Regions from separate parts of the Nocardia sp. NPDC001965 genome, predicted to be linked through region 2. Evidence: riboswitches for the same ligand, from Rfam matches in the RefSeq annotation. Region 2 holds a riboswitch; each other region holds the start of a gene.
The links. A riboswitch is a leader RNA that binds a small molecule or an ion and turns the genes downstream of it on or off. The one in region 2 is predicted to bind cobalamin.
Positions count from the first base shown of each region.

Region 1: it holds a riboswitch for cobalamin, as region 2 does, so the genes downstream of both, ACWCPQ_RS30290 (CbtB domain-containing protein) here and ACWCPQ_RS06990 (ABC transporter substrate-binding protein) in region 2, are expected to answer to the same signal.
Region 3: it holds a riboswitch for cobalamin, as region 2 does, so the genes downstream of both, metE (5-methyltetrahydropteroyltriglutamate--homocysteine S-methyltransferase) here and ACWCPQ_RS06990 (ABC transporter substrate-binding protein) in region 2, are expected to answer to the same signal.
Region 4: it holds a riboswitch for cobalamin, as region 2 does, so the genes downstream of both, ACWCPQ_RS03815 (short-chain fatty acyl-CoA regulator family protein) here and ACWCPQ_RS06990 (ABC transporter substrate-binding protein) in region 2, are expected to answer to the same signal.

Region 1 is NZ_JBSFDZ010000039.1:4,266-8,470, forward strand. Features, by position in the region: gene ACWCPQ_RS30280 (alpha/beta fold hydrolase) at 1-491, opposite strand, end outside; gene mhuD (mycobilin-forming heme oxygenase MhuD) at 931-1,245, shown strand; cobalamin riboswitch at 1,317-1,464, shown strand; gene ACWCPQ_RS30290 (CbtB domain-containing protein) at 1,507-1,695, shown strand; gene ACWCPQ_RS30295 (CbtA family protein) at 1,686-2,486, shown strand; gene ACWCPQ_RS30300 (hypothetical protein) at 2,522-3,016, shown strand; gene ACWCPQ_RS30305 (OsmC family peroxiredoxin) at 3,050-3,493, opposite strand; gene ACWCPQ_RS30310 (SRPBCC family protein) at 3,548-4,003, opposite strand; gene ACWCPQ_RS30315 (sensor histidine kinase) at 4,189-4,205, shown strand, end outside.
Region 2 is NZ_JBSFDZ010000003.1:104,861-109,065, reverse strand. Features, by position in the region: gene ACWCPQ_RS06995 (class I SAM-dependent methyltransferase) at 1-192, opposite strand, end outside; gene ACWCPQ_RS06990 (ABC transporter substrate-binding protein) at 189-1,715, opposite strand; cobalamin riboswitch at 1,822-1,964, opposite strand; gene ACWCPQ_RS06985 (glycosyltransferase family 9 protein) at 2,172-3,149, shown strand; gene ACWCPQ_RS06980 (ArsR/SmtB family transcription factor) at 3,176-3,493, opposite strand; gene ACWCPQ_RS06975 (M23 family metallopeptidase) at 3,678-4,205, shown strand, end outside.
Region 3 is NZ_JBSFDZ010000012.1:93,716-97,920, forward strand. Features, by position in the region: gene ACWCPQ_RS18895 (pyruvate carboxylase) at 1-1,922, opposite strand, end outside; cobalamin riboswitch at 2,255-2,415, shown strand; gene metE (5-methyltetrahydropteroyltriglutamate--homocysteine S-methyltransferase) at 2,549-4,205, shown strand, end outside.
Region 4 is NZ_JBSFDZ010000001.1:833,355-837,559, reverse strand. Features, by position in the region: gene ACWCPQ_RS03830 (helix-turn-helix transcriptional regulator) at 1-55, opposite strand, end outside; gene ACWCPQ_RS03825 (DUF2283 domain-containing protein) at 202-477, opposite strand; gene ACWCPQ_RS03820 (YbfB/YjiJ family MFS transporter) at 529-1,830, opposite strand; cobalamin riboswitch at 1,984-2,173, shown strand; gene ACWCPQ_RS03815 (short-chain fatty acyl-CoA regulator family protein) at 2,262-3,680, shown strand; gene prpD (2-methylcitrate dehydratase PrpD) at 3,980-4,205, shown strand, end outside.

The DNA.
Region 1 (4,205 bases), on a different contig from region 2:
GCGACTTCCCCGTGCAACCGGTAACCGTCCGCACCGTGCTCGAACGAATTCAGGAAATAGCGGCCCGCGACCGGCCCGAAATGCGCGACCAGCGCCGCTTCGTCGGGAAAGGGCTGCGGCCAGGCCTCGACCATGGCAGCCCAGTGCGCGGCCGTCCGCCCGGTGAAATCGGCGGCCATATCCTCGACCACCAGCGCCCGCACCCGGCTCGGATACGTGGCCGCGAAAACCCATCCGTGCAGGCCGCCCATCGAATGGCCCACCACGATCATCGGCTCGGAAATCCCCGCGGTGGCTTCGGCGAGATCGGCGACGAACGCGTCGGTGCTGAGTTCGGCCGGCGCCGGCCGCCCGTGGCCCGCCGCATCGAAGGTGAACACCCGGCCGTGCTCGCGCAGCCAAGGAACCTGGTCCTGCCAGGTGCGGGCACTGCCCATCAACCCGTGCAGCAGCAGTATCGGAGCCCCGGTCCCACCTTCGTCGTGCAACACCGGGCCGAGTTTATTCATATCGCTGCACAGGCCGGGTCTTCGTCGGCCTCGAGCACGCGTGCCGAGCCATCGATACACGCAGGAACCCACCGCGACTTGCCAGGTCCCCTCGCCCCGGCGGCCGGCCAGGCCCGGTTCCGAAGCGACGGAGCACAGCAACCGGCCCCGCCTGCCGCCATCGACTCGCAGGTCTGTGATGCCCGACATCCGCGAAGCCCGGACTCGCCCCTTCAGCACCTACCGACTGCTCACCAGGCTTTCCGCGCAAACCGTCATCCACCCGATCGGTCGACCTCGGTGGTCGGGGCCCGCCCCGGTTCTGGAGCGACAGAGCGATGGAGCGCAGCGACTGAGCGGCGGAGTGAAGAACCGGGGTCACGAGGGCTCCGACCCCGCGCCGCCGGAGGCGGCGCCATCAACACAGTCCTAAGCTCGAGGTATGGCTGTTGTGAAGATCAATGCGATCGAGATCCCCGAGGGCGCCGGTCCCGAACTGGAGAAGCGGTTCGCCCATCGTGCGCACGCGGTCGAGAACTCCCCCGGGTTCCTCGGCTTCCAGTTGTTGCGGCCCACCGCCGGCGAGAACCGCTATTTCGTCGTCACCCAGTGGGATTCCGAGGAGTCCTTCACGGCGTGGCGTGACGGCCCGGCCAAGGAGGCCCACGCCGGGCAGCAGAACAAACCCGTCGCCACCGGCGCCTCCCTGCTGGAGTTCGAGGTCGTGCTCGATGTAGCGGGTAAGCCCGCCTCCTGAATCCTGCCGGACCATCTGGCCACGTCACCGAGTACCAGTGGCGTGGCCAGTGCTTATTCGCGAGCATATTGACGACGGGTCGCACCTGGTGTCAAAGTTCGAGGTGAAAGCGGAGGTGATGCGGTAATCCGGTGAAAACCCGGAGCGGTCGCGCCACTGTGATGTCCGTCCCGGCCGGGGTGGACAGAGTCAGACACCGGCACCTGCGCAGAACTCGCGAACCGGACGCGAGCATCCGGATGAGGAGGATCGACCATGGCCATGACCCACGTCCCGAGCAGGGCCGCCGATACTGTGGCGACAGTGCTCGTCACTGTCGGAGTGGTGCTGCTGGCATTGCTGACGCTGTATCTGGTCGGGTTCGATCAGGGTGCCATTTCGCGCAGTGGAATGTTCATGCACGAACTGATGCACGACGGACGCCATCTGCTGGGTGTTCCATGCCATTGAGCGGATCCTTCGGTGCTCTACTGCTCCGTGGTCTGCTCGCCGGTCTGATCGCCGGTCTCCTCGCGGGTGTCGTCGGCAGTTTCGTCGGTGAACCCAAGGTCGATGCTGCCATCGCCATCGAGGAGGCCGCGGCTCCCGCCGAAGCGCATTCTCACGATCCCGGCGCAGGTCACGCGCATGAGGAGAGCACCGAACACACACACGGTGACGATGCCGTGGTGAGCAGGCCGTGGCAGAAGTTCGGCCAGTTCCTGGCCGATGCCCTGGCGGGTACGGCGTTCGGCGCGATCGTCGCGACCGCGGCGCATTACCTCCGGAGGTTCAGCTCACTGCCCGGCCAGCGACTGGCGCTGGGGGTCGGTCTGGCGGGCTGGGTCGCGGTGGTCGCGGTGCCGTTCTTCAAATATCCGGCGAACCCGCCGGCGGTGGGCGACCCGGAGACCATCAACGACCGCACCCTGCTCTGGGTGGCCGCGGTGGCGCTCGGCCTCGCGGCCGTCACGGCCGCTGCCTATATCTGGAAAGTACTGCGTTCGCAGCCGGAGTCCTTCCGGGCGGTGGCCGCGGTAGCCGGTTTCGTCCTCGTCACCACTCTCGGTTATGTCCTGCTTCCCGGAGTGAACGAGGTGGGCGCCGATTTCCCGGCAACGCTGCTGTGGGAGTTCCGGGCCGCCTCGCTGGCCGTATCCACCACATTGTGGGTGGGTATCGGGCTCGTATTCGCCGCGCTCACCGAATGGAGTGCTCGCCGCAGTACCTCGGTACCGGAGGTCGCTGCTACGGCCGGGTGATCCCGGCCGCGGCCGTGCCCGCGCAGAGTCGGTGCATGAACGACACCGCATTCGTCCACCGGGACAGCGGGTTCGCCCGCCCGACGGCCGTCACCACTGCCTTTGCCGCAATGGTGGCGGCCGTGGGCTGGGGCATCGCCGAAACCGTCGTACGCAGCGTGAACCTGTTGAACGGCGAGGTCGCCGATATCGGCTCGCTCGCGGGCGGCTGGCTGGTCAGAGCAGTGGTATATCTCGTAGTGCTCGGGACGGCCCGGCGGATGTCGCGGGGCGACCGCTGGGCTCGGGCCCTGCTCACCGCCGGGATCGGGGTGATCGGGACAGCCTCACTGGTGGTGGAGCCCATCCGGATGTTCGCTGCCTCGGGCACGCAGCTGTTCGCCGATCTCGGTGCGACGACCGTACTCGTGGCGATCACCCGGATCGGACATCTCGGCGCGGTGTTCGTCGCGATCCCGGCCATGTACACACCGGCCGCTCGCGCCTGGTTCCGAGCCGTACCCGGCACCGGATCTCGCGCAGCACTGTGATCCCGGGCCCCGATCCAGGGCCCGGGACAGCGATCAGGATTCCAGAGCGGCGTCGAGCGTGATGTCGTCCACTCCGGCCAGCGCCTTGCTGATCGGGCAACCGGCTTTGGCCGCGGCCGCCGCCGCCACGAAACCGGCGTTGTCGAGTCCGGACACCCGGCCGCGCACGGTCAGCGCGATCCGGTTGATCCGGAAACCGCCGGCCGGGTCGGGGCCCAGGGTTACCGCGGCCGAGACGTCGAGGCTCTGCGGGGTACCGCCGGCCTGCGCGATCTCGTTCGACAGCGCCATCGCGTAGCAGGACGAATGCGCCCCCGCGATCAGCTCTTCGGGGCTGGTCGTGCCGTCGGCGTCATCGGCCGACCGCTTGGGGAAGGACACCTCGTACTTGCCGACCCCCGAGCTGACCAGCTCGACCTGGCCGGAGCCGTCCTGCAGACCACCGGTCCATGCGGTGCGCGCGGTACGTGTGGGCATCACGATCCTTTCGAAGACGATTCGTTGTGAGCCTGTCCGAACCTACTCGTACCGTCAGCCCGTCGCAGCGGTTCGTTCGTCCAGACGGGCCAGAGCCGTGGTCCAGACCTCCCGGTGCCGGTCGCGGGCGGCTTCGCCGGCGAAACCGCTGTGCCGCAAACGCAACCGGATGCCGCGCGGCTGTTTGACGAACTCCACCCGGACAACGGTTTCCGCGCCCTCGGTACCCTCGGCACCGGTCACCCAGGTCATTTCGACCAGTCGTCCCGGTTCCAATCGGACGAAGCGGCCGTAATGCGGCCGGACGGTCCCCTCGTGCAGGGTCTCGAAATAGAACGGCTCGTTCGCCTCGGGCCGCATCCGGACCGAGGACGGCTCCGCGAACCAGATATCGAACCCCTGGGTCCACGCCAGATACAGGAGATCGGGTGAAGCGGTCATCACCCGCTCCACCATGAGTTCGTACGGCCGTGCGGACAGGTCCGGTACACGCACTTGCTGGTCGACCATCACTGGACCATACCCGCGTCTGGCCAGGTGCCGTCGCAGATGCCGCGATCACGCGCCGCCCCCGGCCGGTGCACGCGCAACCGGCAGGTCCGTGTTCGGAATACCATTGCGGCACCGGGAATCCGGGTGCGCACCGACGATCGAACACAACGGGCGAATAGGGTGGTGCAGGTGGAGAGTTCGCGATGACGGGCTGGCAGGT
Region 2 (4,205 bases):
CCGGTCCGCCAGGGTGCCCGGGCCGACACCGAGATCGACGATCAGCGGATCGGGCCGCTCGATCAGCTCGGTCAGTACCTCGCCGATCACCTCGAAACGGGCTTCGCGGTCGGGCATGTAGTGCTCTTGCTGGCGATCCCAGCGCGCCACCCAGTAGCGTGCCCGCTCCCGGTCGAGCCGCATCGTGGTCATCGCGGCGCGACCGCGTCGAACCGGGCCCAGTCGTGCGAATTGGGTACGGCGGCCGGGAGTTGCCGGAACCTGTCGCGGGCTGCACTGTTCCAGTGCGTGGTCCCGAAGAACACGAAACCTCCTCTGTCCTGCAGTATTTCGTGCATATCCCGATAGAGTGCCGCGCGGCGCTGCGGATCCGGGGTGGCCTGCGCGGTGGCGTAGAGCGAATCGAACCGCTGATCGGACCATTTGGTGCGGTTCTGCGGCGAGCCGGTCAGCAGCCGTGAGGCGAAGTGGTTGGGGATCGGCAACGGGCCGGACTGTCCCATCGTGAGCTGCCCGGTCCGCAGCGCGTCGGTGTAGTAGCTGTCCTTCGAGCCCAGCACCACGTTCACCTTCACCCCGCAGGCGGCGGCCTGGTCGGCGAACAACCGGGCCGCCTCGACGAACCCGTAGGCGACCGGGGCGGTGAACAGATCGAAGGTCAGATCCCGGACGCCCGCCCGGCGCAGCAACCTGCCCACCTCGTCGGGATCGTATTCGTGCTGCGGCAGGTCGGCGTAGTACTGGTAGCCCTTACCGAAGACATCGTTGGAGGGCTCCCCCTGACCTTCGAGCGCCACCTTCACCAGTTCGGTCCGGTCGACCATCCGCATGACGGCACGGCGTACATCCGGGTTGTCGAACGGCGGGCGATCGGTCTTCATGGCGAAGAAGTAGATTCCGCTCCCCGGGGTGGACACCAGCGTGACACCGGAACCACCCGCCAGTGTCCGTGCGGCCGACGGAGTGAGGTTGTCGGCGTAGTCGATCTCGCCGCCGCGCACCGCGTTCACCCGAGCGTCCGCCTCCGCGCTGAGGATGCGCAACTCCTGGATACCCGGTGCACCGTCCCAGTAGTTCTCGTTCCGGTGCGCGGTGAACTGCCGGCCGGCTTCGAAGGAGTCGAAGACGAATGGCCCGGTGCCGACCGGGCGGGTGAAATCGGCGGCCCCGTCCTGGACGATCTTGGTGCCGTACCCCGACAGTGCGATGAGAAACTCGAAAGAGGGTCGCTTCAACACGATTTCGACGGTCCGGTCGTCGACCGCGCGGCTGGCCGACAGATCCACCTGGTCGAGCGAGGTGGCCGCGATGAACGGGCGCTGCCGAGCGGGACCCAGGACCCGCGCGAAGGTGTACAGCACATCGCGTGCGGTGAACTTCTTCCCGTCGTGCCAGGCCGCGTCCCGGAGGGCGATCCGCCACCGAGTGCCGTCGGCGCTGGGTTCGGCCGACTCCGCCAAGCGCGGGATCGGGGTCATCGAACCGTCCACTTCGAACAGGCCGTCGTAGACCGCCTTCATCCGCGCCTCGTCGATGAACAGTGTGTTCACCCCGGGATCGATGCCCTCTCCGGCGCCGGAGCCCTGGAAAGCGGCGGTGAAAGTGCCGGTATCGGAGGTGGATCCGCGGCCGCATCCGGCGGCCAGCGCTCCGGCGGCCAGCACACCCCCGATCAGAATCGACCGGCGGCTCGGTTTCGAGGGTGCACAACGCATATCCGACTCCTGTCGCGTCCGGCAGTGTCACGCGACGAAGACATGCGAAACGGGCCGCGAATCGAGCGGCTCGTTCGGCGCATCGATCAATACCCACGTGATCACGACCGTTCCTGGTTCATCCGCGGGTATCTGGCTGCGGCTCTGCACGAGCCACACAGTTGCGGGACAGCGCCGGATTCACACCGGACTTCCCCTCGGACATCGGACACATTACGCGAGCGTCCCTCGGGTGACCACGGGCTCATCGCACGCGAAACCTGTCTCGGCAGGTGGCGGGCGGTAGCGGCGCGCAGGGCGAACGCCCAGCATGTGATCCAGGCCGCGACCGGTCAACGTTTGCACCCGGGTGTCACGGGTAGTCATCCAAGGAAATGCTCTCGTCGTGGTCCGTTCCCCACCAGGACGGTGCGGGAGGGGGCGGCGCAACGGGCAACAGGTGGCTAGGAGAGTCGGGTGTCGGTAGTTCTCGTGCTTCAGGCACGTGGTCTCGGTGATCTGCTGACTGCGGTCCCGGCATTGCGTGCGCTGCGCCGGGCCCGGCGCAGCGATCATCTGGTACTGGCCGCGCCCCATCATCTGCGTCCCATCGTCGATGTGATCGCCTGCGTGGACGAGATGGTCCCCGTCGCCGATCCGCAGGGCCTGCGCTGGGACGGTCCACCGCCGAAACTGGCGGTGAACCTGCACCGCCCGGGCGCCACCCCTATCGCGCAGCTCGGCAAAACCGGCGCCGAGCGGATCCTCACCTACCGGGATCCCGGGTTCCCGGAGATCCCGGCACCGGAGTGGCAGCCCGACCATCACCCCATCGACCGCTGGTGTCACCTGCTCGAATTCGACGGGATCGGCGCGGACCGCCGCAATCTGGGGCTGCTACCGCCGGTGGCCACCACCAGTCACCGCGACAGCGTGGTCGTCCATATCGGCGCGGGCGCACCGGCCCGTCGCTGGCCCGCCGACCGGTTCGCGGCGGTGATCCGGCATCTGCTGGTCCTCGGGCACGAGGTGGTGCTGACCGGCGACGAGTCCGACCGGGAAGACTCCCTGGGGATCGCGGCGCGCGCCGGCCTGTCCGGGCATCGGGTACTGGCCGGAACCCAGAACCTCATCGAACTGTCGGCGACCGTGGCCGAGGCCTCCGTCGTCCTGTGCGGCGATACCGGGGTGGCGCATCTGGCCACCGCCTTCGGTACCCGCACGGTGCAGTTGTTCGGCCCCACCCCGCCCGAGCAGGGCGGACCGCCGCGCCATCTGCTGAATCGGCACGAGGTGCTGTGGGCGGGCCGCACCGGCGACCGTTTCGCCGCCACCCCGGACCCCGGCCTGCTACAGATCGGTTCGGCCGAGGTGATCGCGGCGCTGGACCGGCAGCTGAACAAACGCCGCGGCGAAGCGAGCGTGACCGGGGCGGCGTACCGCAGGGTCGGCTGAGGCGACGGTAGAGCGCCACGAGGCCGTCAGCCCCGCTCGCTCGCCTCGCTGAGCGCGGCGGCGTAGGCGGCCAGTGCGCTCTGCCAGAACTGTTCGAGGTAGTCGCGGGCGTCGCCGAGTCCGCGCGGGTCCAGTGAGTACAGGTGGCGATTACCGGCCGGCCGCATCATCACCAGCCGGGCATCCCGCAGGACACGCAGATGCTGGGATACCGCCGAACTACTGATTCCGATCTGCGCCGCGAGCTGGCCGACCGAGCGCGGTCCGGCCGGCAACGCTTCGAATATCGCGCGCCTGGTGGGGTCCGCCAGCGCCGTCAGCGGCGCAACTCTGTTAGCGACCACTGAAATAGTGTGGCCCTTCTGGCACACTCCGGTCAAATCTAGATCAATGTCTCATTTGTGCAGCTCGTCGGCCGATATCTCCGGTTTCGTTATCGTTCGGTAATACTCGACCTGGGCTTATATGATCTCGTGACTGTTGCCACACGATTGCTGAATCGGCGTGTCGCTCCCCTAGCTTGTAACCATGCCCGTGACCCTTCCGTTACCTTTCCGTAAGCTCACGGTGCCGCCGATCGGCCGTCGCCACCTCACGACGCAGGTCGTCGCCACCTCGACAGCCCTTTGCGCCGGTTTCGCCCTCTTCGCCGCGGGAGCCGATTCCGGTAACGAACAGATCACTCCGGTGGCCGCCACTTCGGAGGCCGCGGCCGACCCGGCCGACCGCGCCCCCGCCGAGCGGCCCGCCGTCTCACACGACCCCGCCGCCTGGGATCCCCATCAGGCCGCCCAGCCCGCCCCGGTCTCGTTCCCGTTCTTCGAGCCGCCGCGACCGACCACCGTATACCCAGCCGACGGCGTCGTGTCCTCGGGCTTCGGGTCACGCTGGGGCACCAACCACAACGGCATCGACTTCGCCGCCAATATGGGCACCCCCATCCGGACGGTCACCGACGGCGTCGTGATCGAGGCCGGTCCCGCCACCGGGTTCGGGCTGTGGGTCCGCGTCCAGCAGGACGACGGCAGCGTCGGCGTGTACGGCCATATGCAGGAC
Region 3 (4,205 bases), on a different contig from region 2:
AGCGCGTCGAAGATGCGGAAGATATCGATGCCGGTATCGGTGGCCTCGGCCACGAAGGCCCGGGTGACCCGCTCCGGGTAGGGGGTGTAGCCGACGGTGTTACGGCCGCGCAGCAGCATCTGCAGGCAGATGTTCGGGACCGCCTCGCGCAACGCCGCCAGCCGCTCCCACGGATCCTCGTACAGGAATCGCAGCGCCACATCGTAGGTAGCCCCGCCCCACGCCTCGATCGACAACAGTTCCGGGGTCAGCCGCGCCACGTGCCCGGCCACATCGAGCAGGCCGTTGGTGCGTACCCGGGTCGCCAGCAGCGACTGATGGGCATCGCGGAAGGTGGTATCGGTGACCCCGACCGCCTTCTGTTCCCGCAGCGCTCGGGCAAAACCCTCGGGGCCCAGCGTCAGCAGTTTCTGCCGCGAACCGTCCGGCGGCGGCACCGACAGGTCGATCGCGGGCAGTTTGTCGTGCGGGTACACCGCAGTGGGCCGGGCGCCGTGCGGTTTGTTGACCGTGACATCGGCCAGGTAGTTCAGGATCTTGGTGCCGCGGTCGGCGGGCTCGCGGGTGGCCAGCAGTTCCGGGCGTTCGTCGATGAACGAGGTGGTGATCCGGCCCGCGGTGAAATCCTCGTCGTCGAGCACGGCGAGCAGGAACGGGATATTGGTGGTGACCCCGCGGATACGGAACTCCATCAGCGCGCGCCGCGCCCGTGCCACCGCGGCCGGGAAATCACGGCCCCGGCAGGTGAGTTTCACCAGCATGGAATCGAAGTAGGCGCCGATCTCGGCGCCGAGGTTGGCGCCACCGTCGAGCCGGATCCCGGCGCCGCCCGGAGTGCGGTACGCGGTGATGCGACCGGTATCGGGACGGAAACCGTTGGCCGGGTCCTCGGTGGTGATCCGGCATTGCAACGCCGCGCCCCGAATGGTCACCGTGTCCTGGCTCAATCCCAGATCGGCCAGGCTCTCCCCGGCCGCGATCCGCAGCTGCGACTGCACCAGATCCACATCGGTGATCTCCTCGGTCACCGTATGTTCCACCTGGATTCGCGGGTTCATCTCGATGAACACGTGGTTCCCGCGCTCGTCGAGCAGGAATTCCACCGTGCCCGCGCAGCTGTACCCGATCTGCCGTGCGAAGGCCACTGCGTCCGCGCAGATCCGGTCCCGCAGTTCCGGGTCCAGATTCGGCGCCGGCGCCAGCTCGATCACCTTCTGATGCCGCCGCTGCAGCGAACAGTCCCGCTCGAACAGGTGCATCACATTGCCCTGTGTATCGGCCAGGATCTGCACCTCGATATGCCGGGGATTCACCACGGCCTGCTCCAGGAACACCGTCGGATCGCCGAACGCCGATTCGGCCTCGCGCGAAGCGGCCTCGATCGCCTCCCGCAGCCCCGACCGCTCGGCGACCCGCCGCATCCCACGCCCACCGCCGCCGGCGACAGCCTTCACGAATACCGGGAACTCCATGGTCTCCGCGGCCGCCAGCAGCTCCGTCACATCGGCCGAAGGAGCGCTCGAATCCAGCACCGGCAGTCCGGCCGCCTTTGCCGCGGCGATCGCACGCGCCTTGTTACCGGCCAGTTCGAGGACCTCGGCGGAGGGACCGATGAAGGTGATTCCCGCCCGGGCGCACGCGGCGGCCAGATCCGGATTCTCCGAGAGGAACCCGTACCCCGGGTAGATCGCATCGGCGCCCGCTGTCGCGGCGGCCTCGATGATCGCCTCGACCGAGAGGTAGGCCCGGACCGGATGGCCTTCCTCACCGATCTCGTATGCCTCGTCGGCCTTCAGGCGGTGGACCGAATTGCGGTCTTCGTGCGGGAAGACGGCAACCGTCCCGACACCGAGCTCGTACGCCGCGCGGAAGGCTCGGATGGCGATTTCGCCGCGGTTGGCAACCAAGACTTTCGAGAACATTGGACCAACGTACCCGGCGCCACAGCCAGGATCGACAGCGAAGTCCACTTGGCAGGATCTTCACAGCTGCGTATGGCAACGCTGCGAAGTCTTGTTCACCGCACCGTCATATCTCACGACCCACAACCCCGGCCTGTGCGTATCCTCCGGTGCTGCGATTTCCCGGCTTCCCGCCGGACGCGGCCGATTTTGCGAAGGAATGCGAAGCCCGCCCCGGTCGGGCACCGGCCCTACCGCCCTGGGCAGTTCGGCGCGCCCACGTTATTGTGGTCCACGCAGCTGGTCCGCCGGCCGGACGACGAGGAGCCCCGAACGTCCGCCCCGGCGCCGAAGCCCGCAACACGCGGGTGAGAGGGAATCCGGTGGGAATCCGGAACTGTCCCGCAGCGGTGAGCAGGAACGACCGCCGTCATGAGCACTGGGTGTACCGCCCGGGAAGCGACGGCCAGTAGGTCGGCCGTATCGGCCGGTGCCCGCGAGTCCGAAGACCTGCCGGTTGTACCGGGTACGCCGTATCCGGTGGCCACCGCCTCGTGGATCAGGCGCCGCCACCAGTGCTGACATCCGACCCGCCCGCGCGGCCGGTCGTCCGGGGTCTCATCGGTGCCGTGCGTCCGGGAACGGCGATGGTCGTCGCACTTCAGCACTGGAGCGATACCGTGACTGTTATCTCGCAAAACCCTTTCACCGCAACGGTTCTCGGACTTCCCCGGGTGGGCCCGCGCCGGGAACTCAAACGCGCGACCGAGTCCTATTGGGCCGGGCGTATCGACGCGGCGGCGCTGCACGAGGCCGGGCGCGCTCTGCGCCGCGACCAGTACGCCGAGCTGGCCGCCGCCGGCCTGGATTCGATCCCCGTCGGCACCTTCTCCTACTACGACCAGATGCTCGATACGGCCGTGCTGCTGGGCGCCCTACCGGCCCGGGTGACCGGGATCGAGGATCCGCTCGACCGCTATTTCGCGGCCGCGCGCGGCAACGAGTCGGTGGAACCGCTGGAAATGACCAAGTGGTTCGATACGAACTACCACTACCTGGTCCCCGAGCTCGATCCGGGAACGACCTTCACTCTGCACCCCGGCGCGCTGCTGGCACAGGTGGCGGAGGCGATCGAACTCGGTGTCGCGGCCCGGCCGGTGGTGATCGGACCGGTCACCTTCCTGAAGCTCGCCAAATCCACCGGCGGCAGCGCGCTGGACCGTATCGGCGAACTGATCCCGCTGTACCGGGAACTGCTCGGCCTGCTGGCCGAAGCGGGGGTGAGCTGGGTGCAGCTCGACGAACCCGCACTGGTCACCGACCTCACCGAGGCCGAGCTGGCGGCTGTCCGCCGCGTCTACACGGAGTTGACCGGGCCGCGGAACCGCCCGGCCGTGCTGGTCGCCACCTATTTCGGCCACCCGGGACCGGCGCTGGATGCGCTGGCGGAGACCGATATCGAAGGTATCGCGGTCGATCTGGTGGCGGGTACCGATATCGCCGCCGTCGCGGCGATTCCCGCCCTGGCACACAAACTGCTCGTCGCGGGTGTGGTCGACGGCCGCAATGTCTGGCGGACCGACCTGGACGAGGCGCTGTCGACGTCGGCCACTCTGCTGGGCAGTGTGCGGTCCCTGGCGGTATCCACCTCGTGCTCACTACTGCACGCCCCGTACTCGCTGGCAGTGGAGACCCGGCTCGACGACGCGTTGCGTTCCTGGCTCGCCTTCGGCGCCGAGAAGATCGCCGAAGTGCGGGTGCTGGCCACCGGGCTGAATTCCGGGACCGAGGTCGTCGCGGCGGAGCTGGCGGCGGCCCGTGCCGCCGCGGCGGGCCGCCGGGCCGACCCGCGGCTCGCCGACGCGCAGGTGCGCGCCCGGCTGGCGGCACTGGGTCCGGAAGCCGTCCGGCGGGCACCCGCCGAACAGCGTCGGGCCCTGCAGCAGGATCGGTTGCGACTGCCCGCCCTGCCCACCACCACCATCGGTTCCTACCCGCAGACCTCGGCGATCCGGCTGGCCCGCGCGGCACTGCGGTCCGGCGAGATCGATCGGACCGAGTACGTGCGGCGGATGCGGGGCGAGATCGGCGAGGTCATCGCGCTGCAGGAGGAACTGGAGCTCGATGTGCTGGTGCACGGTGAGCCGGAACGCAACGATATGGTGCAGTACTTCGCCGAGCAGCTCGACGGATTCGCGGCGACCGACCTGGGCTGGGTGCAGTCCTACGGCACCCGCTGTGTACGCCCACCGATCCTGTTCGGTGACGTCTCCCGCCCGGCCGCCATGACGGTGGACTGGATCA
Region 4 (4,205 bases), on a different contig from region 2:
AATCACTGGCAGCCGCGGGTGGCAATCCGTGGACCGAAGTTCGCCCTGCCGACACAACTCGGTAGCGTAATGGACCGGGGGACGGGCCGATCGATGTCGGTGCGGAGTCCACCCACTCGCGGGCCGATCCGACCGTGCTCCGGACCGGCGGCGGTGTGCCGGATCGCCCGGCGGATGCTCCGCCTCCGGGCGGCTCGCGCGTCAGGACATCGGGTGGCCGTCTGTGATATCGAGCGCAGCCGATTTCATCGCCGCTGTCAACTGTGCGGCGGCATCCAGCAATTCGACCCCCAACAGGGTGCCGTCCGAAGCGAAATCCAGTGCGGCCACCGTTTCGCCGTCCTTGTTCTGGACCGGCAGCGTCGATACCGCACGGCGTGGACCGGGCAGGTCCGTCGCCATGGAGAGATAGGCGGCGTCGGCCCGCCTGTCCCAGGTCAATTCCTCGATGAACGAGTGCCGCGGTGTTCCGGTCACTGGTATCCCCCCGGGTCGGCTCCGGTATTCGTGAGACCTACCGGAGCCACGCTACCGAGCGTTGCTGCGCCGGTGCAATGGAGACGGGTCCGCGGTAGCGGTCCGGGCGTCGCCCGCGGTGGCGGATTCGCTTCGAACCCGGGCCGGGCGCGGAAAAGATGCTGTTCCCGGGGACGGCGGTCCGGTCCCTCGGCGGCGTTCTGTGCGGGCGGCCGCGGCCGCCAGTGCCGCCGAGAACGCGATGATCAGTGCGGCGATCGTGAAGGCGGTGCCGAAGTCGGTGCCGATGACCGGGATGACGATCAGCGGACCCGCCACCTGGCCGACCGCGTACCCGGCCGTCAGTTTCGCCGCGGCGCGCGTCACGTGCAGTCGGCGCGCGAAATCGAGAGTCAGGACCACCACGGCCAGGAAGGTGGCGCCGAAGGTCGCCGCGGCGACCACCGCGGCGGCGATACTGCCCGAGGCCGCGGCGACCGCGGTGCCGGTGGCCTGCAACCCGAGGGTCGCGACGAGGCTCGGTCCGGTGCCGAATCTGCGCGCGACCCGGTGCCAGGCCACGGTCGCCGGCATCGCGCAGACCCCGACGAGCGTCCAGACCAGCGCCCCGGCGGTGGAACTGCCGCTGCCGGCGACGGCCGCCACCAGAAAAGTTCCCACGATGATGTAGCCGACGCCTTCGGCGAAGTACGACCCGAGCAGCAATTGCCACGCGCGCCGTGCTGCCGCGTCCGGTCCGGCGGTCGGGTCGGTGTCGGTGGTGCCGGGTTCGGCACGGATATCGAGCAGCAGGGCAGGTATCAGCAGCAACGCGGTGAGCACTGCCGAACCCAGCCAGAGGCCCTGCCAGGACAGATGGGGTGCGGCGAGCACCGTGTAGATACCGGTGACCGCGATTCCCGCGCCGACGCCGGCGAACGCGACGCCGGACGAAGCGCCCTCGCCGCGGTGGTGCGCGACAGTGGCGGCACAGGCGATGAAGATCGCCGCGCTGGCCGCGCCGGCGACGAATCGCAGCGCTGTCTGGACGCCGACCTGGGCAGTTGTGGCCATCGCGGCTTCACTGGCGACCAGCAGCACCGACCAGACGACGAACATCGAGCGCCCGCTCCACTGCGGCCGACGGGACAGCAACAGCGCTCCGGCCAGGTAGCCGGCGTAGTTGCCGGTCGCGATCACCGCACCGTCGCCGGTCGTGATCCCGGCCGAACCGGTCATGATCGGGAGCAGCGGAGTGAACACGAAGCGGCCGACCCCCATCGCCGCGGCCAGGCCCGCGGCGGCGGCCACGCCCACCGCCGGGCCCCGCAGTCCGGGCCGGCGGCCGCGGGCCGGAGTTCGCGGATCGGTCATGGCCGCCACCCTACGGCCCGCCCGGGGCGAGCCTGCCGAGTGTGCGGAATCGACCGGGTACGGCCAGGGGTTCCGAGCCGGGCATATGCTGGCCGGTGCAGCTGGTTCATCCCGTACCGCTCCGGCGCCCGGGATGTCGAAGCCTGCCGCCCGGGTGTGCCGGACGGCAGGTGAGAGGGAACCCGGTGGGAATCCGGGGCTGTCCCGCAGCGGTGAGCGGGAGCGATCGTCTTCGTGCGGCACCGGGCCCCGGCCCGGGAAGCGACGACGTGGTACCGGCCCGGGAGTACTTTTCGCCCGGTCGGCCGATCGAGGTCGATACCCGTGAGTCCGATGACCTGCCGGTTGCGCCGGGCGCGCCGTGCCCGGCGGCCGTCGCCTCGTGGATCGGGCGTTACGCCGGTAGAGAAAGGATCTCGGCGGTGGAGAAGATGTACGCCGGTGGCCGGCTGCGGGCGCTGCGTGAGCAGCGAAGCCTTTCCCAGTCCGGACTGGCCAGAGCGCTGGGGTTGTCGGTGAGCTACGTCAACCAGCTCGAGAACGATCAGCGGCCGCTGACGGTGCCGGTGCTGATGCGCCTGACCTCTACCTTCGATCTGGAGGTCGGATTCTTCGCGGCGGAGACCGATGCGCGGCTGCTGGCCGACCTGCACGAGGTGTTTGCCGAGGATCCGGAAGCCACCGCGGTGACCAGCGGCGAACTCGACGATCTGCTCTCCCGGGTACCGACGGCGGCACGGTTGCTGATCAGCCAGCATCGACGGCTGCGCAGCGCGGACGCCCGGCTCGAACAACTGACGGCGGGAATCGGCGGTCCGGTCGCTGCCCCGCGGACCGCCATGCCCTACGAGGACGTACGCGACTATTTCTACGACCGGCGCAACCATATTCCGGCCCTCGATATCGCGGCCGAGGAATTGTTCGCAGCCGGCGGTTTCACCCTGGGTGGTCTGGATCTACAGCTGGCCCGGTTGCTGCGCGACGACTACGACGTGGCGGTGCGGATCCGCTCGGAGGACCCGGTCCGGCCCGGACCCAAACGGGTCTACGACCCGCAGGCGCGCACACTCACCCTCGCGCGGCGGCTCACCGCCGGGCAGCGGGCGTTCCAGCTCGCCACCCAGCTGGCTTTCCTCGGCTGTTCCGATGTGATCGAGGACCTGCTGGGCGAGACCGCGGTGCTGCCGGACGAGTCGCGGCGGCTGCTGCGTATCGGACTGGCGAACTACTTCGCGGGCGCCCTGATCCTGCCGTACGGTCGATTCCTGGACGCGGCGGAACGGTTGCGCTACGACATCGACCTGCTCTCCGCGCAATTCGAGGTCGGGTTCGAGACCGTATGCCATCGTCTGTCGACATTGCAGCGCCGGGGCAGTCGCGGGGTGCCGTTCTTCTTCGTCCGTACCGACCGTGCGGGCAACATCTCGAAACGCCAGTCCGCGACGGCATTCCATTTTTCCCGGGTAGGCGGTAGCTGCCCACTGTGGGTGGTCCACGACGCTTTCGCCACCCCCGGCCGGATCCGCACCCAGATCGCCGAGATGCCCGATGGCCGGACCTACCTGTGGCTGGCCCGCACCACCGGCGAGCACAATCCCGGGTATCTGGCGCCCGCGCGGGATTTCGCCGTCGGTCTCGGCTGCGATCTCGCGTTCGCGGAGAAGCTCGTCTACTCGCACGGGTTGCCGATCCACGACTCCGCCGTCGCTGTACCGATCGGCGCCGGCTGCCGGGTGTGTGAGCGCACCGCATGCGCTCAGCGCGCGTTCCCGCAGATCGGCCGCCCGCTTGCGGCCGACGAGAACCGTCCGGCGAATACTCCGTACGCACCGGCGCGCGATTCCGGGTGAACCATCCCGCCTCCGCTGATGCCCGGCCCGCGGAACGGGGTACCGCGCCGTAGGACGATCGTGTGCCGTGTGCGCCGCCCCGGCCGTGCGCCGAGAATCCTGCTGGGATCCGGGCGGATCCGGCTCCGCCGGGTCGCGGCGTAGCGGTAGCCGGGCCGCCTGTCATGGCGTTCCACAGTTTCTGCAAATTCGCAGGTCCGCTTCCGCAAAATTCGCCTTTTGCGACGTATTTCCGCAGGCCCACGGGCTATGTAGCGTCCGAAAGAAGCGAATCGCAGCGACCCTGGAGGCATCGGCCCGTGAAGAATCACCTCGTCCGCACCCACCGTTCGGCGGAGCATTTCCCCCGCGAGGAGCATCTCGCGTGGCGGATCGCGGAGGTGGCCACCGATCCGGTGGCGGTCACCCCGGAAACCGAGGAGATGATCGTCAACCGGATCATCGACAACGCGGCCGTCGCCGCGGCATCGCTGCTCCGGCGGCCGGTCGCCGATGCTCGCGCGCAGGCGCTGGCGCACCCCTATC